3 regions of the Streptomyces sp. NPDC006458 genome follow, and region 3 is predicted to be linked to each of the others. Evidence: riboswitches for the same ligand, from Rfam matches in the RefSeq annotation. Region 3 holds a riboswitch; each other region holds the start of a gene.
What was found. A riboswitch is a leader RNA that binds a small molecule or an ion and turns the genes downstream of it on or off. The one in region 3 is predicted to bind cobalamin.

Region 1: it holds a riboswitch for cobalamin, as region 3 does, so the genes downstream of both, metE (5-methyltetrahydropteroyltriglutamate--homocysteine S-methyltransferase) here and ABZZ79_RS28390 (energy-coupling factor ABC transporter permease) in region 3, are expected to answer to the same signal.
Region 2: it holds a riboswitch for cobalamin, as region 3 does, so the genes downstream of both, ABZZ79_RS04565 (ribonucleoside-diphosphate reductase subunit alpha) here and ABZZ79_RS28390 (energy-coupling factor ABC transporter permease) in region 3, are expected to answer to the same signal.

The regions. Positions count from the first base shown of each region.
Region 1 is NZ_JBEXPR010000004.1:293,034-303,377, forward strand. Features, by position in the region: gene ABZZ79_RS07915 (FCD domain-containing protein) at 425-1,243, shown strand; gene ABZZ79_RS07920 (SDR family oxidoreductase) at 1,514-2,290, opposite strand; gene ABZZ79_RS07925 (helix-turn-helix transcriptional regulator) at 2,470-3,342, shown strand; gene ABZZ79_RS07930 (hypothetical protein) at 3,522-4,274, shown strand; cobalamin riboswitch at 4,372-4,594, shown strand; gene metE (5-methyltetrahydropteroyltriglutamate--homocysteine S-methyltransferase) at 4,760-7,078, shown strand; gene ABZZ79_RS07940 (methylmalonyl-CoA mutase subunit beta) at 7,294-9,111, shown strand; gene scpA (methylmalonyl-CoA mutase) at 9,111-10,344, shown strand, end outside.
Region 2 is NZ_JBEXPR010000002.1:284,873-295,216, reverse strand. Features, by position in the region: gene ABZZ79_RS04585 (family 20 glycosylhydrolase) at 1-1,780, shown strand, start outside; gene ABZZ79_RS04580 (DUF3311 domain-containing protein) at 2,233-2,496, shown strand; gene mctP (monocarboxylate uptake permease MctP) at 2,496-4,115, shown strand; gene ABZZ79_RS04570 (GNAT family N-acetyltransferase) at 4,251-4,751, shown strand; cobalamin riboswitch at 4,796-4,954, shown strand; gene ABZZ79_RS04565 (ribonucleoside-diphosphate reductase subunit alpha) at 5,055-7,421, shown strand; gene ABZZ79_RS04560 (ribonucleotide-diphosphate reductase subunit beta) at 7,421-8,434, shown strand; gene ABZZ79_RS04555 (helix-turn-helix domain-containing protein) at 8,672-9,640, shown strand; gene ABZZ79_RS04550 (cytochrome P450) at 9,650-10,344, opposite strand, start outside.
Region 3 is NZ_JBEXPR010000023.1:65,700-76,043, forward strand. Features, by position in the region: gene ABZZ79_RS28350 (carboxymuconolactone decarboxylase family protein) at 1-261, opposite strand, end outside; gene ABZZ79_RS28355 (pirin family protein) at 359-1,345, shown strand; gene ABZZ79_RS28360 (GNAT family N-acetyltransferase) at 1,431-1,766, shown strand; gene ABZZ79_RS28365 (N-acetyltransferase) at 2,025-2,534, shown strand; gene ABZZ79_RS28370 (serine protease) at 2,593-3,489, opposite strand; gene ABZZ79_RS28375 (ATP-binding cassette domain-containing protein) at 3,627-4,481, opposite strand; gene cbiQ (cobalt ECF transporter T component CbiQ) at 4,478-5,227, opposite strand; gene ABZZ79_RS28385 (energy-coupling factor ABC transporter substrate-binding protein) at 5,234-5,677, opposite strand; gene ABZZ79_RS28390 (energy-coupling factor ABC transporter permease) at 5,674-6,363, opposite strand; cobalamin riboswitch at 6,393-6,598, opposite strand; partial or broken gene ABZZ79_RS28395 (FCD domain-containing protein) at 6,735-7,175, opposite strand; gene ABZZ79_RS28400 (hypothetical protein) at 7,262-7,990, opposite strand; gene ABZZ79_RS28405 (M15 family metallopeptidase) at 8,122-8,784, shown strand; gene ABZZ79_RS28410 (methyltransferase domain-containing protein) at 9,118-9,912, opposite strand; gene ABZZ79_RS28415 (amidohydrolase family protein) at 10,027-10,344, opposite strand, start outside.

The DNA.
Region 1 (10,344 bases), on a different contig from region 3:
TCCAACGACGCGGCGCGCTGTTTCAGTACATGCCTTTCGGTCGGCTACTGGCCGAATCCGTTCACCGAGGAACACCTCCCACGGCTCGTGGACGCTCCGCGGGTCGGCGGAGAAGCCGCCGTCACCGGCCCTTTCGACGTCCACGGCCTCGCCCTCGGCAATGAGGGCCAGGCGGCCGGAGAGGTTGGCGATGTGCACGATGCGTCTCCTGAAGGGGATGGGAGCGGGTCGCCCTGAGCCGCGACGGCGGGGTCCGCCCGGACCGCTGGAGCAAGCGGGCCGACCGCCGTCGACAGAGGTTCCCGTGCCCGCCCATCAGCAATTCAGCATGACGATTACCTTGATGCTGCGCTAGCGTGAACTGCACCACCAAGAGGTCTCGGCGATTTGAACATGCTGAATATGACGACCTTGAGGAGTTGACGTGACCCCCACACCCGACCGCCCCGCCGACGCGACGGACGTGGGCGCCGCCACCAGGGCCGGCGCCGGCCGGCCCGGCCCCAGGCCCGGCCCCCGGCCCGACAAGACGCCCCGGCAGACGACGTCGGGGCGCGCGGAGCGGGCGGCGCAGCGCGTCACCGAGCTCGTCGAGAGCGTTCCACCCGGCTCCCGGCTGGGCACCAAGGAGGAGCTGCGCACCTTGTGCGAGGTGTCTGTCGGCACCTTCAACGAGGCACTGCGTCTGCTCCAGGCGCGCGGCCTGGTCACCGTCAAACCGGGGCCCGGCGGCGGTCTGTTCAGCGCCGAGCAGTCCCCCATGGTCCGGCTCGGCCATTCCGTCCTCGCACTCGACGCGCGGACGAACGACGTGGCCGACGCCGTACGCATCCGTGACGCGCTCGATCCCCTGCTGATCGAGGACGCGCTCTGGCACGCCTCACCGGCCGATATCGCCGGGCTGCGCCGGCACGTCACCGCGATGGAGGACGCCGCTACGGCCGCCGACCCGGTCGCCTTCGTGCACGCCAACTGGAGCCTGCACGCGGCGATCGCCGCCATCAGCCCCAACGTGCTGCTCAGCTCGCTCTACACCAACCTGCTGGACCTGATCGAGTCGCACACCCTGTCCGTACCGCCGACCGGCGACCAGCCGCTGGGCGAGTACATCGCCGACCGGCACGAACTCCATCGCGCCCTGGTCGACGCCCTCGACAGGCGTGACCGCGAGGAGGCGCTGCGACTGATCCAGGAGCACAACACGTCGGGCAGCTCCACCGAGGAGCCCGCCGTCCACCCCTGACCAGGCACGACAGCGGTGGGACCTGGCTCCCAGGGCATCTTCCTGTTCGACAGGACGAGGGCGGTCTGTTCGGCTCCCCCGACGATGTGCTGGGCTCCGTGACCATCAGCGACCAGGAGGCCGGCATGGGCCCCCTGTCCAAGCTCGCGCACCCGGACGAGGAGCACTCCTTCTCCCACGTCGACCACCACGTCGGCTGAGGGGCCACAGCCCCCGATGCGTGGGCCCGCCCCGGGGGAGGAGGCGGGCCCACGCCGCTGAATCCGCCGGTCAGCTGGCCTGGCCGGTGGGCATGATGGTGACCTGCTGGAGGTTTACCCGCGACGGCAGCGTGGCGATGAAACCGACGGTCTCCGCGACGTCCTGCGCCGTGAGCCACTCCATGGTCTCCTTGGAGCCGGCCAGCCAGTCCAGGGCACCCTGGTCCGTGACGTGGCTCTGCAGCTCGGTGCCGACGATGCCCGGCTCGATCGCCGAGACACGCACCTTCTTCGCGCCCAGCTCGGCCCGCAGGGTCCGGGAGAGGTGGGTGACGTACGCCTTCGTGCCGGAGTAGACGGCGAACGTCGGGAAGATGTTCTGCGCCGCGATCGAGGAGGTGTTGATCAGGTCGGCCACACCGCGCTCGGCGGCGGACTTCACCAGCTGCGGGGTGAACGCGCCGATCGCGTTCATCAGACCGGTGATGTTCAGGTCGATCTGCTGCTTCCACTGGCCCGCCGCCAGCTCCTCGATCGGAGCGGGAAGCATGACGCCCGCGTTGTTCAGGAGCAGGTCGGCACCGCCGAACTCGGCCTCCACCCTGTCGGCCGCGGCCTGCACCGCGTCGGCGTCGGTCACGTCGACGGCGATGGCCACCGCGCTGCCGCCGTTCTTCTCGATGCGGGCGACCAGGTCCGCCAGCCGGTCGGCACGGCGCGCCAGGACGACCACGCGGGCACCCAGGGACGCCAGGTGCTCGGCGGACGCCTCACCGATGCCGCTGGAGGCGCCGGTGACGACCGCGACGCGACCGGCGAGGGGGAAGGGGAAAGCGTTCGTGGACATGATGCGTACCTTCCAAGGGTCAAGTGAGGGGAGATCCGCGGTCGGCCTCCGCCGGCCGCACATCCAGAACACCACCCGTACGAGCCCCTCGGGACGCCATAACTGGCCCTGCCCAAACAGGTACCGGCAGGACCACCTTTGCGCGGACACGGCACCGCTCCCGCACTCACACTGGAGCCATGGACCGCACCAAGGAAATCTCGGGCTTCCTGCGCTCGCGACGCGCGGGAATCAATCCAGAAGAGGCCGGCCTGCCCTCCGACGGGCGTGTCCGCCGCGTACCGGGCCTGCGCAGGGACGAGGTGGCCCGGCTGGCCGGCGTCAGCACCGAGTACTACACACGGCTGGAGCAGGGCCGGGCCCGCAACCCCTCCACGGAGGTCGTCGAAGCCATCGCCCGTGCCCTGCGGCTGGACGACACCGAACACGAACACCTCACCGATCTGCTGCGGTCCGGCGCTCCCGCCGTGCGACGTGCGCCCGCCAGGGCCCAGCGCGTGCGGTCCGGCCTGCATCTGATGCTGGAGACCCTCCACCAGGTACCCGCCTTCATCCTCGGCCGGCGCACCGACGTCCTGGCCTCCAACCGGCTCGCCAGGGCCGTCCTCACCGACTTCGACGCCCTGCCCGCCAGCCGCCGCAACCTCGCCCGCTACTACCTCCTCGACCCCGAGGCCCGCGAACGCGTGGGCGACTGGGCGCAGATCGCCGCGGAGACGGTGGCCATCCTCCGCCTCGAAGCGGGCCGCTACCCCCACGACCGGCAGCTCGCCGACCTCGTCGGCGAACTCACCCTCCAGTCCCCTGAGTTCACCACCTGGTGGAACGACCACCGAGTGCTGCGCCGCACCCACGGCGCCAAGCGCTACCACCACCCCCTCGTCGGCGACCTGCACTTCTCCTACGAGTCCTTCCAGGTCCCGGGCGACACGGAACAGACCCTGTGCGTCTACAACGTCGAGCCGGGCTCGGAGACCGTCCAGGGCCTCCAGGTCCTGGCCAGTTGGACCGCGCCCGAGGTCACGACGCCCGACGCCTCGCGCCCCGGCTGACAGCCACACCCATCGGCGGCACTCCTGCCCGCCCCCTCGGATCCGGGCTGCGGCCCGGTGAGGGGGCGGCTACGCTGGGAGAAGCTGCTTCGACAGCTCCTCGTCCTCCACTGCCCTGACCGCAACTGCACTCGGGCGACGTCCACGACATCGCCTTCGACGTGTGAGGGAGCCGTGCGATGGACCTGTCACCGGTCGAGATCAAGGTCAATGTCGAGGGCGATGTCCCTGCGGCGCTGGCGGCCCTCGGTGGGACGCACGGCGCGATGACGACCCGTCGGATCTGGTTCGCCGAGCACCGCGACGGCGTCACCGAGGGGCGGCTGCCGCTCCTGGAGGGCGGCACGATCGTGCGGTTGAGAATCGGTGGCGCACGGGACGATCTGACGGTCAAGCTGCGTCCCTGCACCCGTGAGCAGCTCGTCGGCCGGTTCTCCGCGCCTTTCCAAGCGAGTCCGCTCACGTACAAGATCGAGCGGGACTGGTCGGCCGGCAGCCGGGTGCTGGCCGCTTCCCTCGTGCACGATCACCCGCCGGGAGCACTGTCGAGCGCGGTGGGGCCCGGGGCCGGTCCCACCCTGCCTATCGACCCCGTGCGGGACCAGTTCCTGCACGCCTGCGCTCCCGACGTCCAGGTCGACGCGCTGGTCGCGCTCGGGCCGGTCCTCGCGACCAGGTTCGACGACGTACCGCTCGACGATCTGGAGGGGAACCTGGAGGCGTGGTCGGTCGCCGGGCTGGAGTTCCTGGAGTGTTCGATCCGGGTGAAGCCCAAGGAAGACGACGACGCCGAGGAGCTCGTCGCGCGGGCCGAGCGCAAGCAGCGGAAGCTGGAGGACGCCGTGCGCGCTCGCGGGGTGACGCCCTCGGAGCACTCCGAGAACAAGACCAAGCGTGTGCTCACCGCCCTGGCGATGGCCGTTCAGCACTGACTCCGACGGCCGCCGGACCGCACACTGCCTCCACCCGGACCGCGCTGTCACGATCCGGATCCCGAGCACCGGGTCGCTCGCGGCGGGCGGGCGCCGTAGTGTGGCGTACGCAACTGGTTCGCCCCGTCAGCCAGGCGGGACGCGTCGTAAGAGGGAACCCGGTGGAAATCCGGGACTGCCCCGCAGCGGTGAGTGGGAACGACCGCCGTCATCAGCACTGGACCCGACGCACTGGGTCTGGGAAGCGACGGCCAGTAGGTGTCTCGTACGAGGAGACGTGCCCGCGAGTCCGAAGACCTGCCCGTTGCCCGCACACGGACGACTCCGTGCGCGGACATCCTGGTGACCTCGAGGGCGGGTCGGCGTACGTACCAGGCGGACGGCTGTGCCTTGTCGCGCAGTGCGTACCGCCGGGTCCGCGTCACCCTTCGCGTTCTCGTCCCGTCTCCGGGATCTCAGGGAATCATCTCGCGAAGGAGATCTCCGTGACCACCAAGCCCGCAGCCGCGGCAGCACGGGCCACCGTGTACGGCTACCCCCGCCAGGGTCAGGACCGGGAACTGAAGAAGGCGGTCGAGGGCTACTGGAAGGGCCGCGTCACCGCCGACGCCCTCCACGCCATCGCCGCCGACCTGCGCGCCGCCAACTGGCGCCTGCTCGACGAGGCCGGTATCGACGAGGTACCGACCGGTGACTTCTCGTACTACGACCATGTCCTCGACACCACCGTGATGGTCGGGGCGATCCCCGAACGGCACCGAGGCGCCTTCACCGCCGACCCGCTCGACGGCTACTTCGCGATGGCGCGCGGCACCCAGGACGTGGCCCCGCTGGAGATGACCAAGTGGTTCGACACCAACTACCACTATCTGGTGCCCGAGTTGGGACCGGGCACGGTGTTCTCGGCCGACTCGTCGCAGCAGGTCGCCCAGTTCACGCAGGCGCAGGCCCTCGGGCTCACCGCCCGTCCCGTCCTGGTCGGCCCCGTCACGTACTTGCTGCTCGCCAAGGCCGCCGGCGGCGCGGGGGAGGACTTCGAGCCGCTTACGCTGCTCGACCGGCTGCTGCCCGTGTACGCGGAGGTCCTCGGTGATCTGCGCGCGGCCGGGGCGCAGTGGGTCCAGCTCGACGAGCCGGCGCTCGTCCAGGACCGGTCCGCGGCCGAACTGTCCGCGGCCGCACGCGCCTACCGGTATCTCGGCGCGCTCACCGACCGGCCGAAGCTGCTGGTCGCCTCGTACTTCGACCGCCTCGGCGACGCGCTGCCCGTACTGGCCAAGGCCCCGGTCGACGGTCTCGGCCTGGACTTCACCGGCCCCGCGGCCGCCAACCTCGACGCGCTCGCCGCCGTCGGCGGCCTGCCCGGCAAGCGCCTGGTCGCCGGTGTGGTCGACGGCCGCAACATCTGGGTCGACGACCTGGAGGCGTCGCTCGCCACCCTCGGCACGCTGCTCGGCCTCGCCGACCGGGTCGACGTCTGCGCGTCCTGCTCGCTGCTGCACGTACCGCTGGACGCATCCGTGGAGAAGGACATCGACCCGCAGATCCTGCGCTGGCTCTCCTTCGCCCGGCAGAAGACCACGGAGATCGCGACCCTGGCCAAGGGGCTGTCGAGCGGCGCGGCCGCCGTGGCGGGCGAACTCGCCCAGAACCGCGCCGTGTTGGCCTCACGCAGGCACTCCCCCGTCACCCGGGACCCGCAGGTGCGGGCTCGTGCCGCCGCGGTCACCCCGGCCGACAGCCGCCGTTCCCAGCCGTACGCCGAACGGGCCGCCGCGCAGCGCACCCGCCTCGGCCTGCCCCTGCTGCCGACCACCACCATCGGTTCCTTCCCGCAGACCGCCGAGCTGCGCGCGGCCCGCGCCGATCTGCGCGCGGGCCGGATCGGCGCGGACGGCTATGAGGAGCGGATCAGGAGCGAGATCCAGGAGGTGATCGCCTTCCAGGAGAAGACGGGCATCGACGTCCTGGTGCACGGCGAGCCGGAACGCAACGACATGGTGCAGTACTTCGCCGAGCAGCTGACCGGTTACCTCGCCACACGGCACGGCTGGGTCCAGTCCTACGGCACGCGGTACGTCCGCCCGCCGGTCCTCGCCGGGGACATCTCCCGGCCGAAGCCGATGTCCGTCCGGTGGACCGCCCACGCCCAGTCGCTCACCGGCAGGCCCGTGAAGGGCATGCTCACCGGGCCGGTCACCATGCTCGCCTGGTCCTTCGTCCGCGACGACCAGCCCCTCGCCGACACCGCCCGGCAGGTCGCGCTCGCCCTCCGGGACGAGGTCGCCGACCTGGAGGCCGCGGGCACGGCCGTGATCCAGGTGGACGAGCCCGCGCTGCGCGAGACCCTGCCGCTGCGCGCCGCCGGCCGTCCGGAGTACCTGGCGTGGGCGACGGAGGCGTTCCGTCTCACGACCGGCGGGGTGCGGCCGGACACCCAGATCCACACCCACATGTGCTACGCCGAGTTCGGTGACATCGTCCGCGCCATCGACGACCTGGACGCCGACGTCATCAGTCTGGAGGCCGCCCGTTCCCATATGCAGGTCGCCCGCGAGCTCGCCGCGCACGGCTACCCGCGTGAGGCGGGCCCCGGGGTCTGGGACATCCACTCCCCGCGGGTGCCCTCCGCCGAGGAGGCGGCGGGCCTGCTGCGGACCGGGCTGAAGGCGATTCCCGCCGAACGGCTCTGGGTCAACCCGGACTGCGGCCTGAAGACCCGCGGCTGGCCGGAGACCCGCGCCTGCCTGGAGAACCTCGTGGCGGCGGCCCGCACGGTCCGCGGCGACCTGTCGGCGCCCTGATCCGAGGCCCTGCCGGGGGCGGGCCGTGCGCGGCACCGTCCCCGGCACGCGGGGCGGCGGCGTCCGAGGGACGTCTCACTCGCGTGCCTCCGGAGAGAATCCCGGCGGCACGACGGCCGGCCGGAACAGGAGCGGAGGCGTTATACCGCACGGAGAGGGATATGTCACAGAGGATCCAGCTGCTGCTCCGATGAGCATCTGGCTAGCATCCGATCATGACTGTGCTGCCTGACGACGGCCTCTCTCTGGCCGCCGAGTTCCCTGCAGCGACCCATGCGCAGTGGCAGCGCCTCGTGGCGGGCGTACTGAGCAGGTCGGGCAAGGACGTACCCGAGACCGAAGCCGAGCAGAAGCTGTCCACGGCTCTGGAGGACGGGCTGCTTGCCCGTCCGCTCTACACGGCCACCGACGGTGTGCCCGATCCCGGCCTGCCCGGCTTCGCCCCGTTCGTACGCTCCGGGCGTGCCGAGGGCAACACCTCGGGCGGCTGGGACGTGCGACAGCGGCACTCGGCGCCGGACCCCGAGGCGGTCCTCACGGACCTGGAGAACGGCGTCACCTCGCTGTGGCTGGCCATGGGGCCGGGCGGCATCCCGACGGGTGAGCTGGCCCGTCTCCTCAAGGGCGTGTACCTGGACCTGGCCCCGGTCGTCCTGGACGCCGGCCACGAGACCGCGGCCGCGGCGGAGGAACTCCTCGCGCTGTACGGCGACCGGGGCGTCGCCCCCGAGGCGGTGCGCGGCAACCTCGGCGCCGACCCGCTCGGTACGCGGGCGCGCACCGGAACCACCTACGACGAGGACGGTTTCCCCGTCGCCGTCGGTCTCGCCCGGCGCTGCGCCGAGACGTACCCGGGGCTGCGGGTCATGACCGTGGACGCCCTGCCGTACCACGAGGCAGGTGGCTCGGCCGCGCAGGAGCTGGGTGCTTCCCTCGCCACCGGCGTGGCCTATCTGCGGGCGCTCACCGACGGCGGTCTGAGCGTCGAACAGGCCCTGGGGCAGCTGGAGTTCCGGTACGCGGCCACCGCGGACCAGTTCCTGACCATCGCCAAGCTGCGAGCCGCTCGCCGACTGTGGTCCCGCATCGCGCAGGCGTGCGGGGCCCCCGCCGCCGGAGCGCAGGTCCAGCACGCGGTCACCTCGTCGGTGATGACGACCGCCCGCGACCCTTGGGTGAACATGCTGCGCGCCACGGTCGCGACCCTCGCGGCCGGTGTGGGTGGCGCCGAGAGCGTGACCGTGCACCCCTTCGACCACGCGCTGGGCCTGCCCGACGCCTTCGCGCGGCGGATCGCCCGCAACACCTCCACGATCCTCATCGAGGAGTCGCACATGGCGCGGGTCATCGACCCGGCCGGCGGCTCCTGGTACGTGGAGTCGCTGACGGACGAACTCGCCCGTGCGGGTTGGGAGTTCTTCCAGGAGACCGAGCGGGAGGGCGGTCAGTCGGCGGCGCTGCGCTCCGGCTGGACCGAGCAGCGGCTCGCGGCGACGTGGGCCGAGCGGTCGACGGCCCTCGCCAAGCGGCGCGAACCCGTCACCGGTGTCAGTGAGTTCCCGCACCTCGGTGAGAAGCCGGTCGTCCGCGAGCCCGCTGCGGTCCAGCCCGGTGGCGGGCTGCCGCGGGTCCGCCGCGACGAGGCGTTCGAGGCGCTGCGCGCCCGTTCCGACGCCCACCTCGCGGCGACCGGTGCCCGGCCGCGTGTCTACCTGGCCGCGCTCGGGCCCGCCGCCGCGCACACGGCACGGCTCACCTTCGCCGCCAACCTCTTCCAGGCGGGTGGCATCGAGCCCGTCACGGAGGGCTCCTTCGCCGACAGCGCCGCCACCGAGGCCTGCCTGTGCTCCAGCGACGCGCTGTACGAGGAGCGGGCCGAGGCCGAGGCCGCCGCTCTGGCCGCCGCCGGCGCCGAGCACGTGGCCCTGGCCGGCCGGCCCGGCTCGTACGCGGGCGTCGACTCCTACGTCTTCGCGGGGTGCGACGCGGTCGCCGTGCTCTCCGCCACCCTCGACCGCATGGGAGTGTCGTAATGGGAATCCCCGACTTCACAGGGATCGATCTGGGATCCCCGTCCCCGGCGGGCAGCGCCGAGGAGTGGCAGGCCGCCGTCGAGCGGACGTCCGGCGGGGAGGACCTGCTCTGGGAGACGCCGGAGGGCATCGCGGTCAAGCCGCTGTACACCGGCCGTGACCTGGAGGACGTGGACTTCCTCGGCACGTACCCGGGTATCGCGCCGTTCCTGCGCGGCCCGTACCCGACGATGTACGTGAACCAGCCATGGACGATCCGCCAGTACGCGGGCTTCTCCACCGCGGAGGAGTCCAACGCCTTCTACCGCCGCAACCTCGCGGCCGGTCAGAAGGGCCTGTCGGTCGCCTTCGACCTGCCCACGCACCGCGGCTACGACAGCGACCACCCGCGCGTCACGGGCGATGTCGGCATGGCGGGCGTGGCGATCGACTCGATCTACGACATGCGCCAGCTGTTCGACGGCATCCCGCTGGACAAGATGTCGGTGTCGATGACGATGAACGGCGCCGTGCTGCCCGTCCTCGCGCTCTACATCGTGGCGGCCGAGGAGCAGGGCGTGTCCGCCGACAAGCTCGCCGGGACCATCCAGAACGACATCCTCAAGGAGTTCATGGTCCGCAACACCTACATCTACCCGCCGAAGCCGTCGATGCGGATCATCTCCGACATCTTCGCCTTCACCTCGCGGAACATGCCCCGCTACAACTCGATCTCCATCTCCGGCTACCACATCCAGGAGGCCGGCGCGACGGCCGACCTGGAGCTGGCGTACACGCTCGCCGACGGCGTCGAGTACATCCGCGCCGGGCGGGAAGCGGGCCTGGACGTCGACGCGTTCGCGCCCCGCCTGTCGTTCTTCTGGGCGATCGGCATGAACTTCTTCATGGAAATCGCCAAGCTGCGCGCGGCGCGGCTGCTGTGGGCCAAGCTGGTCAGGCAGTTCGACCCGAAGAACTCCAAGTCGCTGTCGCTGCGCACCCATTCGCAGACCTCCGGCTGGTCGCTGACCGCGCAGGACGTCTTCAACAACGTCACGCGTACATGTGTGGAGGCGATGGCGGCCACCCAGGGCCACACCCAGTCGCTGCACACCAACGCCCTCGACGAGGCGCTCGCGCTGCCGACCGACTTCTCGGCGCGCATCGCCCGCAACACGCAGCTGCTGATCCAGCAGGAGTCGGGCACCACCCGGGTCATCGACCCGTGGGGCGGCAGCGCGTACGTGGAACGGC
Region 2 (10,344 bases), on a different contig from region 3:
CTACACGCTGAACTCGACCAGCACCGGTGTGACGGTGACCGCGTACGGAGCGCAGGGCCTGTTCCGCGGGGTGCAGACCCTGCGTCAGCTGCTGCCGGCGGCGATCGAGTCCACCTCGGTCAAGCCGGGCCCCTGGACCGTCGCCCCCGTGCAGATCTCGGACTCGCCCCGGTACTCCTACCGTGGCGTCATGGTCGACGTGGCCCGCCGCTACTTCCCGATGGCCCAGCTCAAGCGGTACATCGACCAGGCCGCCACGTACAAGATCAACACCCTGCATCTGCACCTGACGGACGACCAGGGCTGGCGTATCGCGATCGGCGCGATACCGAGCCTGACGACGGTCGGCGCGAGCACGCAGAGCGGCTTCACCGGCGGTACCACGTGGTACTACACCGCGGCGGAGTACCAGGAGATCGTCGCCTACGCCAAGTCCCGCTTCATGACCGTCGTCCCGGAGATCGACGGCCCGGGCCACACCAGCGCCGCGCTGGCGTCGGTCGCCAACCTCAACTGCAACAACACCGCGATCAGCCCGTACTCGGGCTTCGACGTGGGCATCAGCCTCTACTGTCTGAGCGACGCCCAGCACATCTCCAACGTCAGCAGCTTCCTCACCACCGTGATCGACACCGTGGCGGCGATGACGCCCGGACCGTACGTCCACCTCGGCGGTGACGAGACCCCGCAGGCCACCTCGACCCAGTACAACGCCTACGTCTCCGCCGCGACCGCGGCCGCGACCGCGCGGGGCAAGACGGTGATGGGCTGGCACCAGCTCGGCCAGTCGACGATTCCCGCGAACAGCATCATGCAGTGGTGGGGCGACGCCGACGACCGGAGCAGCATCGGCACCTCCAACGAGACCGAGAGCATCCAGTTCGTCCGCAACGCGGTCGCGCAGAACGCCAAGTTCGTCATGTCGCCGTCCGACCACGCGTACCTGGACATGAAGTACGACTCGTCCACCCCGTACGGGCTGAGCTGGGAAGGCTACGTCCCGCTGAGCAGGGCCTACGACTGGGACCCCACCACCTCGACCGCCAAGCTCAACGGCACCGGATCGATCGTTTCGGCCGGCCAGATCGCCGGCGTCGAGGCGGCGCTGTGGGCCGACCGCGCCTACTCCCCCAGCACCAGCCTGCCGACCTCGACCAACCAGTTCCCTGAGCCGTACGTGTACGCCGAGCACATGACCTTCCCGCGTCTGCCCGCCATCGCCGAGATCGGCTGGTCGCCGCAGTCCACCCACAACTTCACCGACTTCAGCAACCGTCTGGCCACCCACGGCGCGCGCTGGACCGCGGCGGGCATCAACTACTACGCCGCCCCGGACGTCAACTGGTCCGGCGGTGGCAGCTCCGGCGGAGGCGCCTTCAACGGCGTCCACACCCTCGCCACCGGCGGTCAGGCCCTGACCGTCCCCAAGAAGGGGACCAACGGCACCCAGCTCACCACCTCGGCGCTGGTCAGCACCAACAGCCAGAAGTGGACCTTCACCGAGCAGCCGGACGGCTCGTACACGCTGGTCAACGTCGGCTCCGGGCTCTGCGTCGACGTCAACGCCGGCTCCATGTCGGCCGGCGCCGCCATCATCCAGTGGACGTGCAGCGGGACCACCAACCAGCGATGGAACGTCGCGGCGGCCACCGGCGGCGGCTACACCTTGACCTCGGTCAAGAGCGGCCTCGTGATCACCACCGCCTCGACGGCCAACAATGCCGCCGTCACCCAGCAGCCCTCCAGCGGATCGGCGCTGCAGCGCTGGACCATCGGATGACACCCGGGCCTGACGGCCCGACGGTGCGGTAGCGCGGGACGTCCATGGCGCCGGTCCTTGGGCCAGGTCGTCCCGCCCGCTCAGTCAGCAGCCTGAGGCCCGTCGTGGTCCGGTCTTCCCGGACCACGACGGGCCTCAGGTCATGGCGGGGAGCACGACCTGGGCAACCTGGAAAGCCGCGAGGAGAGAACAGCACCACAGCCCCTCACCGTGGGCATCAACAGCTTCATCGGCAACTACACGGACGTGGAACCTTCCTGCCGGTCAGCGTGGCCACCCTCGCCGCGGTCCACCACCTGGTCCTCCATCCGGCCGGCCGAAGCCGCCCAGCCGTCGGTAGACGTGACAAACGCTCAGCCGATGTGCGGACGAGGGGTTCCGTGCCGGTGACGCCGTGACCTAGATTGCCTGCCCACTACAACAGGTGATCTTTGAGGGGACGGAGTCGCCAGATGTCGCAAGCCCCAGAAGTGAGAGGAGAGCCGGTGGTGACGCCCGCGCGCGTCGTCATCGCTCTCTGTCTCGTCGCCCCGTTCGTGGCCATGCTGTGGGTCGGTTCGTACGCCAGGACCGACCCGACGCTCGGCGGCATCCCGTTCTTCTACTGGTACCAGATGGCCTGGGTCGTCATCTCCACGGCGCTGACCATGACCGCGTACAAGCTGTGGCAGCGCGACCAGCGCGAGCGTGCCACCCGCAAGGGGGGTGAGCGCTGATGGAGAACGATGTCAACGGCGTCGCACTCGCCGTCTTCGTCTTCTTCTTCCTGGCCGTCACGGTCATGGGCTTCCTGGCCGCCCGCTGGCGCAAGGCCGAGAACGAGCACAGCCTCGACGAATGGGGCCTGGGCGGACGGTCGTTCGGCACCTGGGTCACCTGGTTCCTCCTCGGCGGCGACCTCTACACCGCGTACACCTTCGTCGCCGTGCCGGCGGCGATCTACGCGGCGGGCGCGGCCGGCTTCTTCGCGGTGCCGTACACGATCCTCATCTACCCGCTGATCTTCACGTTCCTGCCCCGCCTGTGGTCGGTCTCCCACAAGCACGGCTATGTGACGACCTCGGACTTCGTGCGCGGCCGCTTCGGCTCCAAGAGCCTGTCGCTGGCGGTCGCCGTCACCGGCATCCTGGCGACGATGCCCTACATCGCGCTCCAGCTCGTCGGCATCCAGGCCGTGCTGGACGTGATGGGCGTGGGCGGCGGCGAGGACACGAACTGGTTCGTCAAGGACCTGCCCCTGCTGATCGCCTTCGGCGTGCTGGCGGCGTACACCTACTCCTCCGGCCTGCGGGCCCCCGCCCTGATCGCGTTCGTGAAGGACACGCTGATCTACCTGGTCATCGCGGTCGCGATCATCTACATCCCGATCAAGCTGGGCGGCTTCGACGAGATCTTCGCCAAGGCGTCCGAGGCCTACGCCCAGACGAACCCCGCCACGGGCAAACCACGCGGCGCGCTGGTTCCGGCCGAGGCGGGCCAGTGGACGTACGCCACGCTGGCGCTGGGCTCGGCGCTGGCCCTGTTCATGTACCCGCACTCGATCACCGCGACGCTCTCCTCCCGCAGCCGTGACGTGATCCGCCGCAACACCACGATCCTGCCGCTGTACTCCCTGATGCTGGGTCTGCTGGCCCTGCTGGGCTTCATGGCCATCGCGGCCGGGGTCAAGGTGCAGAACGGCCAGCTGGCCATCCCGCAGCTGTTCGAGGACATGTTCCCGGACTGGTTCGCGGGCGTGGCCTTCGCGGCGATCGGCATCGGCGCGCTGGTGCCGGCCGCGATCATGTCCATCGCGGCCGCGAACCTGTTCACCCGCAACATCTACAGGGACTTCATCAAGCCGGACGCCACGCCCGCCGAGGAGACACGCGTCTCCAAGCTGGTGTCGCTGCTGGTGAAGGTGGGCGCGCTGGTCTTCGTCCTGACGATGGACAAGACGGTCGCCATCAACTTCCAGCTCCTCGGCGGCATCTGGATCCTGCAGACCTTCCCGGCCCTCGTCGGCGGTCTGTTCACCCGCTGGTTCCACCGCTGGGCGCTGCTGGCCGGCTGGGCCGTCGGCATGCTCTACGGCACGATCGCCGCGTACGGCGTGGCCTCCCCGACCCAGAAGCACTTCGGCGGCTCCGCCAAGGAGATCCCCGGCATCGGTGAGATCGGCTACATCGGTCTGACGGCCTTCGTGCTCAACGTGGTGGTGACGGTGGTCCTGACGTTCGTCCTGAAGGCCGCCAAGGCCCCCGAGGGCGTCGACGAGACCGAGCCGGAGGACTACACGGCGGACGCGGGCGACCCGGGCGTGAAGACGGAGCTGCCGCTCGACGCGGCCCACTGAAGGGGCGCCAAGGGGCGCGGGGGGCCGTGTCCGTGAGCGGCTCCGCCGCGCGGGCGCGACCAGCCACCCGCAACCCGCAGCGGGCCGTCGTCGGAACCCACGACGGCGGCCCGCGCGCTCCTCCACACTCACACCATGGACATCCAGATCCGCCCCGCACGGCCCAGCGAGTACGACGACCTCGGCGAACTCACCGCCCGCGCCTACCTCCAGGACGACCTCCTCACCTTCGGCGAGAGCGACTGGTACCTGGGCGAACTCAGGAACGTCGCCAAACGGGCGTCCGCCGCGGAGGTCCTCGTCGCCACCGATGACGACCACCTCCTCGGCAGCGTCACCTACGTTCCCTCGCCCGGCCCCATGGCCGACCTGGCCCGCCCGGGAGAGGCCGAGATCCGCATGCTCGCGGTGGCCCACCGGGCCAGGGGCCGAGGCGTCGGCGAGGCCCTGGTCCGCGCCTGTGTCGACCGCGCCACAGCCGCGCGGCGCACCCGCGTCGTCCTGTCCACCCAGGACGCCATGCGCGCCGCCCACCGCATCTACGAGCGTCTCGGCTTCGTCCGCGCCCCGCGGCGCGACTGGCAGCCGCTCCCCGGCCAGGACTTCACTCTGCTCACCTACGAGTTGACGCTATGAAGTCACCCGGCGGCACAACATATGGGGGTGCCACCCGGACCCGGCACTAGATGTATGCTCATGCTCGCTGTCGCCGCAGGGGAATCCGGTGCGAATCCGGAACTGTCCCGCAACGGTGTACTTGTGCGTATTCGCGCACGGGAGCTAGTCCGAGGACCTGCCGACAGTGCGCCCGGCCACCCGGCCGGGACGCCCTGACGTCCGGGCCTCGTGGAGTGGGCCGGTGGACGCGACGCCGTGCGCGCTCGCGTGCTGCCCCTGCTCCGTGCCAGGCCCCCCGCGCCGAGCGAGGGAGAGCCCCGCGTGACCATCGCGCCAGCAGAACCGGCTTCAGCAGCCACCCCCGTGGACGAGGACGGTCCCGGTGCGGCGTTGCTCCGCACCCTCACCGAGCTGACCGCCGACCTCCCCGACGCCGATCCCGGCCGGGTGGCCGCGGCCGCGCTGCGCGGCCGGTCCGCGCGGGGGGCCGCCCAGGAGATCACCGCCGAGTTGCGCGAGCTGGCCACCGAGTCGGCCGCCGGTCTCATCTCCGAGGACCCGGCCTACAGCAGGCTGGCCGCCCGGCTGCTCACCCTCACCATCCGCGCCGAGGCCGCCTCCCAGGGCGTCACGTCCTTCAACGACTCGGTGGCGGTCGGGCATCGCGAGGGCCTGATCGCCGACCGGACCGCGGAGTTCGTGCGGGTCCACGCCGAGCGGCTCGACGGCCTCGTCGACCCGGCCGCCGACGACCGCTTCGGCTACTTCGGCCTGCGCACCCTGCACTCCCGCTATCTGCTCCGGCACCCCCTCACCCGCAAGGTCGTCGAGACGCCCCAGCACTTCCTGCTGCGCGTCGCCGCCGGTCTCGCCGAGGACGACACCCACCGGTCCGTCGACGAGGTCACCGCGCTGTACGGGCTGATGAGCCGGCTCGACTACCTGCCGTCCTCCCCCACGCTGTTCAACTCCGGCACCCGGCACCCCCAGATGTCGTCCTGCTACCTCCTCGACTCGCCCCTGGACGAGCTGGACTCCATCTACGACCGCTACCACCAGATCGCCCGGCTCTCCAAGCACGCAGGCGGCATCGGGCTGTCGTACTCCCGCATCCGCAGCCGCGGTTCGCTGATCCGGGGCACCAACGGGCACTCCAACGGCATCGTGCCGTTCCTGAAGACGCTCGACGCCTCGGTCGCCGCGGTGAACCAGGGCGGCCGCCGCAAGGGCGCCGCCGCGGTGTACCTGGAGACCTGGCACTCCGACATCGAGGAGTTCCTGGAGCTGCGCGACAACACCGGTGAGGACGCCCGGCGTACGCACAACCTGAACCTCGCGCACTGGGTCCCGGACGAGTTCATGCGCCGGGTGAACGCCGACCAGGACTGGTCGCTGTTCTCCCCCGCCGACGTGCCCGAGCTGGTCGACCTGTGGGGCGAGGAGTTCGACGCCGCGTACCGCAGGGCGGAGGCGAACGGGCTCGCGAGGAAGACCATCCCGGCCCGCGATCTGTACGGCCGGATGATGCGCACCCTCGCGCAGACCGGCAACGGCTGGATGACCTTCAAGGACGCCGCCAACCGCACCGCCAACCAGACGGCCGAGCCGGGACACGTCGTCCACTCCTCCAACCTCTGCACGGAGATCCTGGAGGTCACGGACGACGGCGAGACGGCGGTCTGCAACCTGGGGTCGGTCAACCTGGGCGCGTTCGTGGTCGGCGGGGACATCGACTGGGAGCGCCTGGACGCCACCGTCCGCACGGCCGTCACCTTCCTCGACCGGGTCGTCGACATCAACTTCTACCCGACCGAGCAGGCGGGCCGCTCCAACGCCAAGTGGCGTCCGGTGGGCCTGGGCGCGATGGGCCTGCAGGACGTCTTCTTCAAGCTGCGGCTGCCCTTCGACTCGGCCGAGGCGCGGCTGCTGTCCACCCGGATCGCCGAGCGCATCATGCTCGCGGCCTACGAGGCCTCCGCGGACCTCGCGGAGCGAAACGGGCCGCTGCCGGCCTGGGAGAAGACCCGTACGGCCAGGGGCGTGCTGCACCCCGACCACTACGGCGTGGAGTGCACCTGGCCCGAGCGCTGGGCGGCGCTGCGGGACCGTATCGCCTCGACGGGCCTGCGCAACTCGCTGCTGCTCGCCATCGCCCCCACCGCGACCATCGCCTCGATCGCGGGCGTCTACGAGTGCATCGAGCCGCAGGTCTCCAACCTGTTCAAGCGCGAGACCCTGTCCGGCGAGTTCCTCCAGGTCAACTCCTACCTGGTGCAGGACCTCAAGGACCTCGGCGTGTGGGACGCCCGCACGCGGGAGGCGCTGCGCGAGTCGAGCGGGTCGGTGCAGGGCTTCGCGTGGATTCCCGACGAGGTCCGGGCGCTGTACCGCACGGCCTGGGAGATCCCGCAGCGCGGTCTGATCGACATGGCGGCGGCGCGGACCCCGTATCTGGACCAGGCCCAGTCGCTGAACCTGTTCCTGGAGACGCCGACGATCGGCAAGCTCTCCTCGATGTACGCCTACGCCTGGAAGTCCGGGCTGAAGACGACGTACTACCTGCGCTCGCGTCCGGCGACGAGGATCGCCCGTGCCGCGCAGGCTTCCGTCCCCGTCCAGCAGGTGGCCTCCGCCGAGGCGGTCGCCTGCTCCCTTGAGAACCCCGAGTCCTGCGAGGCCTGCCAGTGATGTCCGAACGCAACACCAACCTCCTCGACCCGGGCTTCGAGCTGACCCTGCGCCCCATGCGCTACCCGGACTTCTACGAGCGCTACCGGGACGCGATCAAGAACACCTGGACCGTGGAGGAGGTCGACCTCCACTCGGACGTCGCCGACCTCGCGAAGCTGACGCCGGAGGAGCAGCACCTCATCGGCCGGCTGGTGGCGTTCTTCGCCACGGGCGACTCGATCGTGGCGAACAACCTGGTGCTGACTCTCTACAAGCACATCAACTCGCCCGAGGCGCGCCTGTATCTGTCACGGCAGCTGTTCGAGGAGGCCGTGCACGTCCAGTTCTATCTGACGCTGCTGGACACCTATCTGCCCGACCCGGAGGACCGCGTGGCCGCGTTCGCGGCGGTGGAGAACATCCCCTCCATCCGCGAGAAGGCCGAGTTCTGCTTCCGCTGGATCAACGAGGTCGAGAAGATCGACCGCCTGGAGACCCGGGCCGACCGGCGTCGTTTCCTGCTGAACCTGATCTGCTTCGCCGCGTGCATCGAGGGGTTGTTCTTCTACGGCGCCTTCGCGTACGTCTACTGGTTCCGCAGCCGGGGCCTGCTGCACGGTCTCGCCACGGGCACCAACTGGGTGTTCCGCGACGAGACGATGCACATGTCCTTCGCGTTCGAGGTCGTCGACACCGTGCGCAAGGAGGAGCCGGAGCTGTTCGACGACCGGCTCCGGCAGGAGGTCACCGACATGCTGGCGGAGGCGGTCGAGGCCGAGCTGCAGTTCGCCCGCGACCTGTGCGGCGAGGGCCTGCCGGGGATGAACACCGAGTCGATGCGGCAGTACCTGGAGTGCGTCGCCGACCAGCGGCTGACCCGCCTGGGCTTCGCGCCGGTGTACGGCTCGGAGAACCCGTTCTCCTTCATGGAGCTCCAGGGTGTTCAGGAGCTGACCAACTTCTTCGAAAGGCGTCCTTCGGCGTACCAGGTGGCAGTGGAGGGCACCGTCGACCTGGACGAGGACTTCTGAGCCTCGGCCGCCTTCAGCTGGCGGTCGATCCGGCGCTCGTGGGCGGCTCCCACGAGCGCCGGGCCTGCGAGGACGAGGAAGAGAAGCGCGACTGCGAGGTATTCGATGAGTGCGTTCATGCATTCAGTGTCGAACTCGGCCGACGCTCCTGACAGTGGCAGGACTGCCGCACCCCCTCGAATTACTGCCACACCTGAGGCACACTGACGGCATGCCGCCATGCCTGCGAGGTGAGTCGTGCTGAAGAACGTGGCCGTCGTCCTGCTCGACGGCGTGCATCCATTCGAACTGGGCGTCGTCTGCGAGGTGTTCGGCCTCGACCGCAGCGACCAGGGGCTGCCGGTGTACGACTTCGCGGTCGTCTCCGCCGAGGGCCCCACCCTGACCACACATGTCCCGGGCTTCACCCTCGGCACGCCGTACGGCCTGGACCGGCTCGACGAGGCCGATCTGATCGCCGTGCCCGCCGGCAACGACTTCATGGCCCGCCAGTGGCCGAGCGGGCTGCTCGACGCCCTGGTGAAGGCGGTGGACCGGGGTGCCCGGGTGCTGAGCGTGTGCTCCGGCGTGTTCGTGCTGGGAGCGGCCGGGCTGCTCGACGGGCGGCGCTGCGCGGCGCACTGGAAGCATGTCGACGAGCTGGCCCGGCGCTATCCGCGCGCGGTCGTCGAGCCCGATGTGCTCTACGTGGACGAGGACCCGGTGATCACCTCGGCCGGCACGGCCGCCGGGATCGACGCCTGTCTGCACATCGTGCGCAAGGAGGAGGGCACGGAGGTCGCCAACGCCATCGCCCGCCGGATGGTCGTGCCCCCGCACCGCGACGGCGGTCAGGCGCAGTACGTCGACCGGCCGCTGCCCGCGGCGCCGTGCGACACCGTCGGCGAGGTGCTCGCCTGGATGGAGCGCAACCTCGACGAGGAGGTCACCGTGGAGCAGCTCGCCGCCCGCGCGCTGATGTCCCCGCGCACCTTCGCCCGCCGCTTCCAGCAGGAGACCGGGACGACGCCGTACCGCTGGATCCTGCGCCAGCGTGTGCTGCTGGCCCAGCGGCTGCTGGAGGCCACGGACGAGACGGTGGACGCCATCGCCGGCCGTACCGGCTTCGGCACGGCGGCCGCCCTGCGCCATCAGTTCGTCCGGGCGCTGGGGACCACGCCGAACGCCTACCGGCGCACGTTCCGGGGTCCCGAGGCGGCCGCCTGAGCGGTGCCGTCAGCGCAGCACCGGCCGCAGCAGCAGCCGGTTGGGGCGCAGGGTGATGCCGATGCGGGTCGCGTCGTCGGAGCCGGCGACCTGCTCGAAGCGGTACTTGGCGGCCAGCGCCGCCGTGATCAGCGTGAGCTGGGCCATCGAGAAGTGGTCGCTCGGGCACTTCCGATTGCCCACGCTGAACGGGCTCATGGCGTATTTCGGCACGTCCTTGGCGCGCTCCGGAAGCCAGCGGTCGGGGTCGAACTCCAGGTTCCGCGCGTACGAACGCGGATCACGCTGGATCGCGTACGGGCTGTAGACGATGTCGGCCCCGGCCGGAATGCGATAGCCGCCGAGTTCGGTGTCGGTGACCGCCCGCCGGGTCAATATCCATACGGCGGGTCGCAAACGCATCGCCTCGACGACGACATTGTTGGTGTGGCCGAGCTTGCGGACGTCCTCGAATGCGACGGGCCTGGCACCCCCGGTCACGGATTCAACTTCCGCACACACCCGGTCCGCGTGCTCGGGATGTTCGGCGAGCACTTGGAGGAGCCACATGATCGTGGACGCCACGGTTTCGCTGCCGGGGGTGAGTATCGCGACGACCTGGTCGTGGATCTCCCGTTCCCCGATGGGGTCGCCATTCTCGTCCTTCGCTTCCAGCAATGCCGTCAGCAAATCGTCCGGCCTTTGACCGGATGTCCGGCGCTCGG
Region 3 (10,344 bases):
GCGCCAGGCGGCGAGCACGCCCAGCCGCTGGTTCGTCTCGCCCGCGCGCAGCGCGGCGCGGGTGTGCACGTGCAGGCAGTAGGCGCAGCCGTTGATCTGGGACACCCGGAGGTTGACCAGCTCCACGAGCCTGCGCTCGAGCCCGGCCTCGGCGGCGGCCGCCCGTACGGCCTCCGCGGTCTGCGTCAGCGCGTGGTAGGCCTTCGGGGTCCGCTTGTCGACGTAGATCCGCTCGGCCTCGGGTTCGGGGCTGCTGTTCAAGCCGGTGCTCCTTCGGGTGCCGTGCGCCGCTGAGCTGCGTTAAGCTGCGCGGGCAAGTATTGTTTAAAGGTAAACTAACATGCGTGGAGGTGTTCCGATGAGCAACATCGAAACAGGACCTGTCGAGATGCGCTGCGGAACCGACACGGCCGGAGCGCCGGCGGTGGAACCGCGCGTCGACGTCCTCACTCCTCGCGATGTGCCCCTGGGCGGCCCGCGCGCGATGACCGTACGCCGCACCCTGCCGCAGCGGGCGCGCACCCTGATCGGCGCCTGGTGCTTCGCCGACCACTACGGCCCGGACGATGTGTCAGCCACCGGCGGCATGGTCGTCCCGCCGCATCCGCACACCGGACTGCAGACCGTGAGCTGGCTGTTCACCGGTGAGATCGAGCACCGCGACAGCCTGGGCAGCCACGCCTACGTGCGCCCCGGCGAGCTGAACCTGATGACCGGCGGCCACGGCATCGCCCACTCCGAGGTCTCCACCGACCGCACCTCCGTCCTGCACGGGGTGCAGCTCTGGGTGGCCCTGCCGCACGAACACCGGCACACCGGGCGGGACTTCCAGCACTACGCCCCCGGGCCCGTGCACGCCGACGGCGCCGAGATCCGTGTCTTCCTCGGCTCCCTCGCCGGATCGGACTCGCCGGTCGCCACCTTCACCCCGCTGCTCGGCGCCGAGATCGTCCTCGCCCCGCACGCCGCCCTCACCCTCGCCGTGGACCCCGGCTTCGAGCACGGCGTCCTGGTCGACCGGGGCAGCGTCCGGGTCGCCGACACCGTCCTCGAACGCGCCGAACTGGGCTACGTCCACCCCGGCCCCACGGCCCTGAATCTCCACAACGAGTCCGCGGCCCCGGCCCGGATCGTCCTGCTCGGCGGCACGCCCTTCGAGGAGGAGATCGTGATGTGGTGGAACTTCATCGGGCGCGGCCACGACGACATCGCCCGGGCCCGCGAGGACTGGGAGAACCACTCCGACCGCTTCGGCGCGGTCGCGGACTACCCGGGCGACCGCCTCCCGGCCCCCGCACTGCCCCACGCGACCATCACCCCGCGCCGCAACCCGCCCCGCCACTGACGCCGGCCCCGCGACGCCCCGGCTCCGGACCGGTCTCGTCCAGCCGCCCCGACCGACCCGACCCGACCCCGAGAGGAACCGCCCCATGAGCGACACCCCGACCGTCACCGTCCAGCCCGTCGACGTGCGCCACCGCTACGAGATCCATGTCGACGGCGTCCGCGCGGGCCTGACCGCCTACCGCGACCGCGACCGGCAGCGCGTGTTCTTCCACACCGAGGTCGACGACGCCTTCGCCGGACAGGGACTGGCGGGCAGGCTGGTCGAGGAGGCGCTGACCGATGTGCGGGCACGGGGCATGCGCGTCGTGCCCGTCTGCCCCTATGTCGCCAAGTTCCTGAAGCAGCACCACGAGTTCGACGACATCACCGACCCGGTGACGCCCGAGGCCGTCGCCTGGCTGCAGCGGCAACTCGGCTGACACCTCCGGTCCACCCCGCGTCCGAGCCGCGGTTCGTCCCGTCCGGTCACGATGTCGGCGACGTGGAGTCGGGACCGTGGTGTCGGAGGGGGACGAGGTGTCGCTGGAGCCGGTGCGGTTCACGGTGCTGGGCCCGGTGCGGGCCTGACGGGCGGGAGCGGAGCCGGACCCACGGCGGCCGCCGACCGGCACAGGGTCCCGCGGAGATAGGGTCGGCCGGGCAATGTCCTGGTACGACACCCTGGAACGGATCCCGCGATGAGCGACGACTGGATCACGCGCACCGAGACCCCCGCGGACGTCCCCGCCGTCCGCGCGATCGTACTCGCGGCCTTCGACACCCCGATGGAGGCCGACCTCGTGGACGCCCTGCGGACGGACGAGGCATGGATCGAGGGGCTGTCCGTCGTGGCGGCAGGTCCCGACAACACCCCCGTCGGCCACGCGCTGCTGACCCGCTGCCACATCGGCGAGGTGCCGGCGCTGTGCCTGGCGCCGGTGGCCGTGCTGCCGGAGCACCAGCGCACCGGTGCCGGTGCGGCGGCCGTCCGGGCGGCGCTGCGGGCGGCCGCGGAGCTCGGCGAGCGGTTCGTCGTGGTGCTCGGCCACTCGTCGTACTACCCGAGGTTCGGCTTCACCCGTGCCTCCGCCCACGGCATCTCGGTGACCTTCGACGTCCCCGACGAGGCCCTCATGGCCCTCGCCCTCGACCCCGAGCAGGCACTGCCGGGCGGCCCCGTCCGGTACGCCGAGCCCTTCGGCATCTGACCAGAAGGAGCCGGGCGGGGCTGTGACAGCCCCGCCCGGCCCGGTGCGCGATCCGGAGTCAGCGGCCGAGCAGTCGCTTCACGCGCTTGCCCTTGGCCGACTCGCCCAGCGTCTTCCACAGCTCGGCGGACCCGGTGTATGTGTAGACGCCCGGGGCGCCCTGCTCGGCGCAGCCGTCGCCGTACGACACCACGCCTATCTGGTAGACGCCCTGACGGCCCTTGAGCTTGCGGAACATCGGGCCGCCGCTGTCACCCTGGCAGGAGTCCCTGCCCTCGACACCCGCGCAGACGTTGACCTTCTTGTCGTAGTCCGGGTACGAGGCCTTGCACTCGATGTGCGACACGATCGGCACGTTCACCGCGCGCAGCCGGTCCGGGTAGGCCGGCACCTCGGTGTTGACGTTGCCCCAGCCGGCGACGGTCGCCTGGGCGCCCGGACGGATCAGGGCGTCCGTGCCGAGCGTGGGCAGCAGGACCGGCGCGACGCCGGTGACCGGCTTGTCGAGGTACAGGAAGGCGACGTCGTACGCCTCCTGGCCCCGGGCGTAACGCGGGTGGACCACGATGTCGGTCACGTTGCGCAGGTGGCCCTGGTTCTTCTTGGAGAGCGCCGTACGGCCGACGGTGGTCTCGATCTCCTTGGGGTCGGTGCCCAGCACGCAGTGCGCGGCCGTCATGACCAGGTCCCGCGCGAGCAGGCTGCCACCGCAGAACTGCCGGTCGACCGGCCTGCCCGGGCCCTTCGACAGCAGCGCCGCCATGAACGGGTGCTTGCCGTCGGGCAGTTGCACACCGCCGATGATGTTCGCGGTCGGCCGTCCGCGGTCCGCTGTGTCGCCGGCCGCCTGGGCGGACCCGACGGACGTGGCGGTCAGCGCGAGCGCGGCGCCGCACACGGCCGTGGCGGCGGCGATCCGCCGGCAAGTCGCTCTGTGGGGGGTGGACAGACGCATGAAGTGTCTTCTCCGTTCTGCGTGTTCCCGGCCACCGCCGGACGCCCGGCCCGGCGCCTCGACCGGGCCCGGAGCCGGGCGAGTCGCCCGGCTCGGTGGCATGTCGTACAGCCAGACGGGAACCGCGGGACGGAGGTTCACTCAGGATCCGGACAAGCCGACCGGGGTGCCAGCGCCGCCAGTTCCTCCGCCGTACGAGGTCCGGGCGCGGCCTCGTCGAGCAGCCCCCGGGCGCGCAGCAGGCCCGCGGCCGCGATGCCCCAGGGCAGGCGCAGTCCGGCCCGGCCGAGGAGATCGGTGCGGGCCAGGACGGTGGCGACCGGGCCGGTGCGCACCCCCTGCGGGGTCAGGAGGGCGGCGTCGTCGGCCCAGCGCAGGGCCAGGTCGACGTCGTGGGTGGCCATCACCACCGTGGTACCTCCGGCACGCAGTTCGCCGAGGGTGGTGAGCAGGCGCTCCTGGCCGTCGGGGTCCAGACCCGCGGTCGGTTCGTCCAGGATCAGCACCCGCGGGCGCATCGCGACCGCGCCCGCGATGGCGGTGCGCTTGCGCTGGCCGTACGACAGCAGGTGCGTGGGCCGGTCGGCCAGCGCGGTGATGCCCAGCGCGGCCAGCGCCTCGGCCACCCGCGAGCGGACCTCCGCGTCGGGCAGGCCGAGGTTCAGCGGGCCGAAGGAGACGTCCTGCGCCACCGACGCGGCGAACAGCTGGTCGTCGGGGTCCTGCACCACCAGCTGCACGGTGGTCCGCAGCCGGGTCAGCCCCGCACGGCCGTACGACACTGGCTCCCCCTCGGCCGTCAGCCTCCCCGCACGCGGCCGCAGGCCCCCGCTGAGCAGCCGCATCAGGGTCGTCTTGCCGCTGCCGTTGCGGCCGAGCAGGGCCAGGGCGCGCCCCTCGCGCACCTCGAAGTCCAGCCCGTCCAGCACGGTCGGCCCGTCCTCGTAGGCGAAGGAGACCCCGTGCAGGGCGACGACGGGGGGCTTGCTCACGGCAGGAGCCTTTCCAGGACGAGGGTGACGGAGATCAGGGCGGTGAGCAGGGCGAGCGCGGCGGCCGTGAAGGGAGCGGAGACCCGGGCCTCGGGCACCAGCACGCGCAGGGTGCCGTCGTAGCCGCGCCCGGCGAGCCCGGACTGCAGCCGCGTCGCGCGGTCGAAGGCCCGCACGAACGCGGTGGCGCCGAGCCCGGCGAGCGAACGCCATGTCGCCGCCCGTGTGGTGTGCCCGAGCCGCGCGGCCTGCGCCTCGTGGACCCGCCGCACCGAGTCCAGCAGCAGGAAGCTCATGCGGTAGGTCACCAGCGCCACGTCCACCACCGGCGCGGGCACCCCGGCCCGCACCAGCCGCGGCAGCAGATCGGACATGGGCGTGGTGAACGCGAACAGCAGCACCCCGAGCGAGGCCGCCGAGGTGCGCAGCATCAGTTCCCCGGCCCGCACGGCACCCCCGTCCGCGAGCGACACCCAGCCGCCGGGGCCGCCGACCTGGACCAGCAGCGTGAGGGCACCGGTCGCGCAGAAGCCGAGCGGCACCCGGTAGGCGCGCCACAGCCGGCGGCCCGGCACACCCGCCGGACCCAGCAGCAGGGCCACGGCGGTGACCAGGACGAGGGCCGCCCCCGGCCAGGGCGGCAGGGAGATCGCCAGCACGGTCAGACCGAGCCCGAGCACCGCCTTGTCCACGGGGTGGCGACGGCGCCAGCGGCTGCTGTGCGCCGCCGCGTCGATGGGCAGCACGCGCGGTCAGTCCCGCCCGGCGCCCGAGCGGCTGTCGACGGCCGGCCCCTTCGCCGGCTCCCGCCCGGCCTCGTCCCGTGCGGGCGCCGCGTCCCGGTCCGCCCCGGCGCCCTCCGCCGTCGCCGCCTCGGCCGTCGTGTGCTCCGACGCCCGCCGCTCACCCTGCCTGCGGCCCTTGCGCAGCCCGAAGTAGTAGGCGAGGACGCCCGCGCCGAGGGCGGCCTGGAGGGAGAACAGCGCCGACTCGATCTCGCCGGAGGGCGGCTCGTAAAGGGGCGAGAACCAGGGCTCGTAGTCCGGTTCGAGTTCGGTGATGGCCGTCTCCGCCTCGGCGTCCGCGCCGGTGAAGGGCTCCTCCTTGTGGTCCCCGAGCCCGAGTACCAGCGGCAGCACCGCCAGTGCGGCGACGAGAACCAGCAGCAGGAGGTTGATCTTCGTGTTGCGCTTCACCGGGCCACCGCCTCGGTCTTCGGGCTGTCCACCAGGACGCCGAGCCGGGCCAGTTCACCCTTGCTGGACTGGGAGAGCAGCCGCATGACCAGGACCGTCAGCAGGCCCTCGCTCACCGCTAGGGGGATCTGCGTGATGGCGAAGATGGAGCCGAACTTGCCGAGCGCGCCCAGGAATCCGCTGCTCGGGTCCGGGAAGGCGAGCGCGAGCTGCACGCTGGTCACGCAGTAGGTCGACAGGTCCGCGAGGAACGCCCCGCAGAACACCGCGACCATCAGCGGCACGTCGTAGCGGCGCAGCAGGCGGTACACCGCGTAGCCGGCCCAGGGCCCGGCGACGGCCATCGAGAAGACGTTGGCGCCGAGTGTGGTGAGACCGCCGTGCGCCAGCAGCAGCGCCTGGAACAGCAGGGTGATGGTGCCCAGTACCGCCATGATCGGCGGCCGGAAGAGGATGGCGCCCAGGCCCGTGCCGGTGGGGTGGGAGCAACTCCCGGTCACCGAGGGCAGTTTGAGCGCGGACAGGACGAAAGTGAAGGCGCCGGAGGCGCCGAGCAGCAGCGTGCTCTCGGGATGTTCGCGCACCTCACGGGTGAGCGAGCGCACTCCGTGGACGACGAAGGGCGCGGACGCGACGCCCCAGGCGATCGCGTGCGCCGGAGGCAGAAAACCCTCGGCTATGTGCATGGCCCGGCAGACCCTCTCCAGCACCTCGTGGATGGTTGACGCGCCCTGGCCGGTCTCCTGGCTGACGGGTACCACCGCCCGAACTCCGCCTTCCCGGGTCAAGGACCCAGTGGCTGCCCCAGAGGGCCGGAGCCGGACTTCCCGATCACAGTGGCGAGGGCCGCACCGGTTTCGCACCGGATTTCCCGTTCACCAAGGCGTGGCGACACTAGTCGCCGGAACAGGACGGTGACAAGCGGACCCCGGCCGGTGACGAGGGGTTCCGAGGGGCGCGAAGGCCCGAACCGGGCGGAGGGCGCACGACCTTCACGCGCCGGAGCCGCCGCCGTGGTGATCATCGTCACGGCCGGCGGCGGCCGCGCCCGACGGCGTCAGGAGACCGCGCCCAGCTCTCCGCCGAGCACGCGCCGTCCGTCGCGCTCCTCCTTCTCCGGGGCACCCTGCGCCCACAGCGAGCGCACATGGCCGAGATGGCGGGCGATGCACCGCTCGGCGCCCTCCGCGTCCCCGGCGATCATCAGGTCGAGCAGTTCGAGGTGCTCCTCGGCCGACGGGATGAGACGGTCGCTCTTGTCGAGCGCGGTCAGCCCGTACAGCCGGGACCGCTTGCGCAGGTCGCCGACCGTCTCGACGAGCCGGTCGTTGCCGCCGAGCGCGAGCAGCGAGAGGTGGAACCGGCGGTCGGCCTCCAGATAGCCGATGAGGTCGTGCGCGCGGGCCGCGGCCACGATCCGCTCGGCCACCGGCCGCAGCGCCTCCAGATCCGCGCGGGAGGCACAGCGCGTGATCCGTCCGATCATCGTGACCTCGATGCACCGCGGACTTCCGCTGCGAGGGGCCGCTGCGCCCCTGACAGCCCCGGACGCCCCGCAGGGGGCCGCGGCGACCGGGTACGGCGTCAGCCGACCCGGTCGCCCGGTCCGACCGGGTGCGCCTCCAGGCCCGACGCGGCCAGCACATCGGCGATCAGCTCGGCGGAGCCGCACACATACGTGCTGACCAGGTCCACGTCCCCGCCCACGCACCAGGCCCGGTCCTGCGGCCACCACAGATCGGGCAGCTCGGCGAACTCGTCCGCCGACACCGGCGACACGGCGTCGGCCAGCGGCCCGGAGAGCAGCACCTCGTCCCGGCCCGGCGTGGCGAACGTGGGCACGTCGTCGAAGTCCACGCGTCCGTAGCCGCTCCAGAGGCCGAACCAGCACCGCTCCGCCGTGCCCGTGTGCCGGGCGAGCACGGGGATCAGCGCGTCCGCGACCTCGGGCGGCGTCGGGCCCTCCGCCGGATGCTCGTCCCACACGCCCGGCAGGCCGTACTCGGCGGCGTGGTAGTAGTCCCGGCCGGTGCCGATGACCTCGTACCAGTCGGTGAGCGGCGCGACCGCCCGCCCGTAGGCGGCGGCCACCGTCGCCCAGCGCACCGGGCGTTCGCCGAGCGACGCCGGATGGAGCACTCGCGCACAGGCCTCGAATCCGGGCGCGGCGACTCCCGCCACCTTCCCCAGACTCCACTGCTCCGCCGGGCCCTTGCCGATCCACTCGGCGGCGGCGAGGTCGTCGGCGCACACACGCAGCCGTCCGTACCGTTCGGGCGTGGGCTCCCGGTGCACCGGGTGGTAGTCGTTCATCCGCACAGTCTGCCGGGCGAGGCCCTGTCACGGAGTGCGGGGGCGGGAGGCTCACTGGCCGTTGTTCGGACTTTGTTCTGACCCGGAGCGTGCGGCGGTCGCGGCGGCGGGGGATCGGCGAGGATCCGTGCATGGATGAGATCGTGCTCATGTCAGACCCGGAGATCGCCGCCATTCCCGTCGCCGACTGCGGCGAGCCGCTCGTCGACGTACGGCTCGACGGCTCGCTCGTCGTCGACGTCCGTCAGGAGGATGCCCCGGGGGCGTTCGCCCACCTCAGAGAGGGTGTCCTGGCCCGGCTGGTCAAGGCGCAGGCGCAGCTCCCCGACGGTCTGCGGCTGCTCTTCGTCGAGGGATACCGGCCGCCCTCGCTGCAACGGCGGTACTTCGAGGAGTACGCCGACGGCCTGCGCGCCGCCCACCCGGACTGGCCCCCGGACCGGATCCGCCGCGCCGCGAGCCGGTATGTGTCGCCACCGGAGATCGCCCCGCACAGTGCCGGCGCCGCCGTAGACCTCACCCTCGTCGACGCCGACGGACGGGAGCTCGACATGGGGACCGCGATGAACGCGAACCCCGAGGAGAGCGACGGCGCCTGCTACACCGACGACCCGCACATCAGCGCCGAGGCGCGGGCCAACCGTCGCATCCTCACGGACGCCCTGACCTCGGCCGGGCTGGTCAACTACCCCACCGAGTGGTGGCACTGGTCCTACGGCGACCGGTACTGGGCGCTGGTCACCGGCGAACACCGCACCAGATACGCCCCGACCGAACTCCAACTCCCTGACTGACGGCAAACAGCCATCAAGGGCAAGAGGGAGAGGCCATGCTCACCCACAGCCCGCAGCCCAACCGCCCCCAGGGGCGCGGGGAACTGCGCGAACACCCCCACCGGCGGGTCAGCCGAAAACGCACGCGGCCAAGGGAGGGGGTCGCAGCGCCACCGCTCTCAAGGGGCGCGGGGAACTGCGCGAACACCCCCACCGGCGGGCCGGCTGAAAGCGGACGCGGTCAAGGGAGGGGGTCGCAGCGCCACCGCCCTCAAGGGGCGCGGGGAACTGCGCGAACACCCGCACCGGCCGGTCAGCCGAAAACGCACGCGAACGAAAGGCCGCGCCGCCACGTCACGGCCGACGCCCGAAAGCCACGAAGTGGCAGGCGAAGAAGCGCAGGTCGGCCGCATCGCGCTCCAGGCCCTGGAAGGCCTCGTCCCAGCGGGCGAGGTCCTCCGGCCCGGCCAGGCCCTCCGCGACCAGGGCGTCCCGGGCCGCCCAGGCCGGGCCGCGCATACCGGGCGGGGGAGCGACGACCTCGATGTGACCCTCGAAGGCCGTGACCTCCAGACCGGCCGCGACGAGCAGTTCGTCCAGGCGGCCGCCGACACTGAGGTCGTTGCCGCGCCGCCGGTGCAGTGCGCGGTAGCTGTCCTCCAGCTCCAGGAGCACCTCGGGCGCTCCGCGCAGGCGGAAGTTGCGCACGTCGATGTCGACCAGATACACCGCGCCGCCGCCAGGCCGGGCCAGCGAGGCCAGGTGGTCCACGATGGCCTGCTCCCGGCCGCCGTTGTGGGCGAGTACATGCCGGAGCATCACCAGGTCGAAGGCTCCGGCGGGCAGGCCGGTGGCGTCGGCGGACCCGGCGACGGTGTGGACGCTCACCCCCGCCCGTTCCGCGAGCGCCTGCGCGGTGGTCAGCGCGTCGCCGTCCCGGTCGACCGCCCAGACGCCGCCCTCGGGACCCGCCACGGCCGCCAGACGGACGGAGACCGCCCCGGGACCGCACCCCACGTCGGCGATCCGCGCCCCGGGCACCGCCCCGGCGGCATCCCACAACGCGCGCTCGCGCCGCTCGGCGGCCTCGGCCATCATCCGGTAGCGCGCGATCTCCGACTCACTGAGGGACAGCAGGTAATCGGCCACCCCACCATCGTGCACCCGGCGCGCCGAAGCCGTCCGTACTCCGGCCGAAGACGGGCCCCGCGCCGGAGACGGGCACGGCGGGTCACGCCGGGGCGAGCCGGGACCGCCCGGGGCTCAGGCGTCGTCCGCCGGGTGCACCCGCCGTCCCTCCACGAAGGTCTCCAGCACCCGTGTGGCGGCGATCTCCTCTGCCGGACCCGCGAACGGGTCCCGGTCCAGGACCACCAGGTCGGCCGCCTTGCCGACGGTGATGCTGCCGGTGAGGTCGTCGAGATGGTTCACATACGCCGTGCCCGCCGTGTACGCGGCGATCGCCGTGCCCAGGTCGAGCCGCTGCCCGGGCAGGAAGACGGGCGTGCCCTGCGGCGCGCCGGGCTCGACGCGGTTGACCGCCACATGCAGCGCCTGGAGCGGGTCCGGGCTGCTCACCGG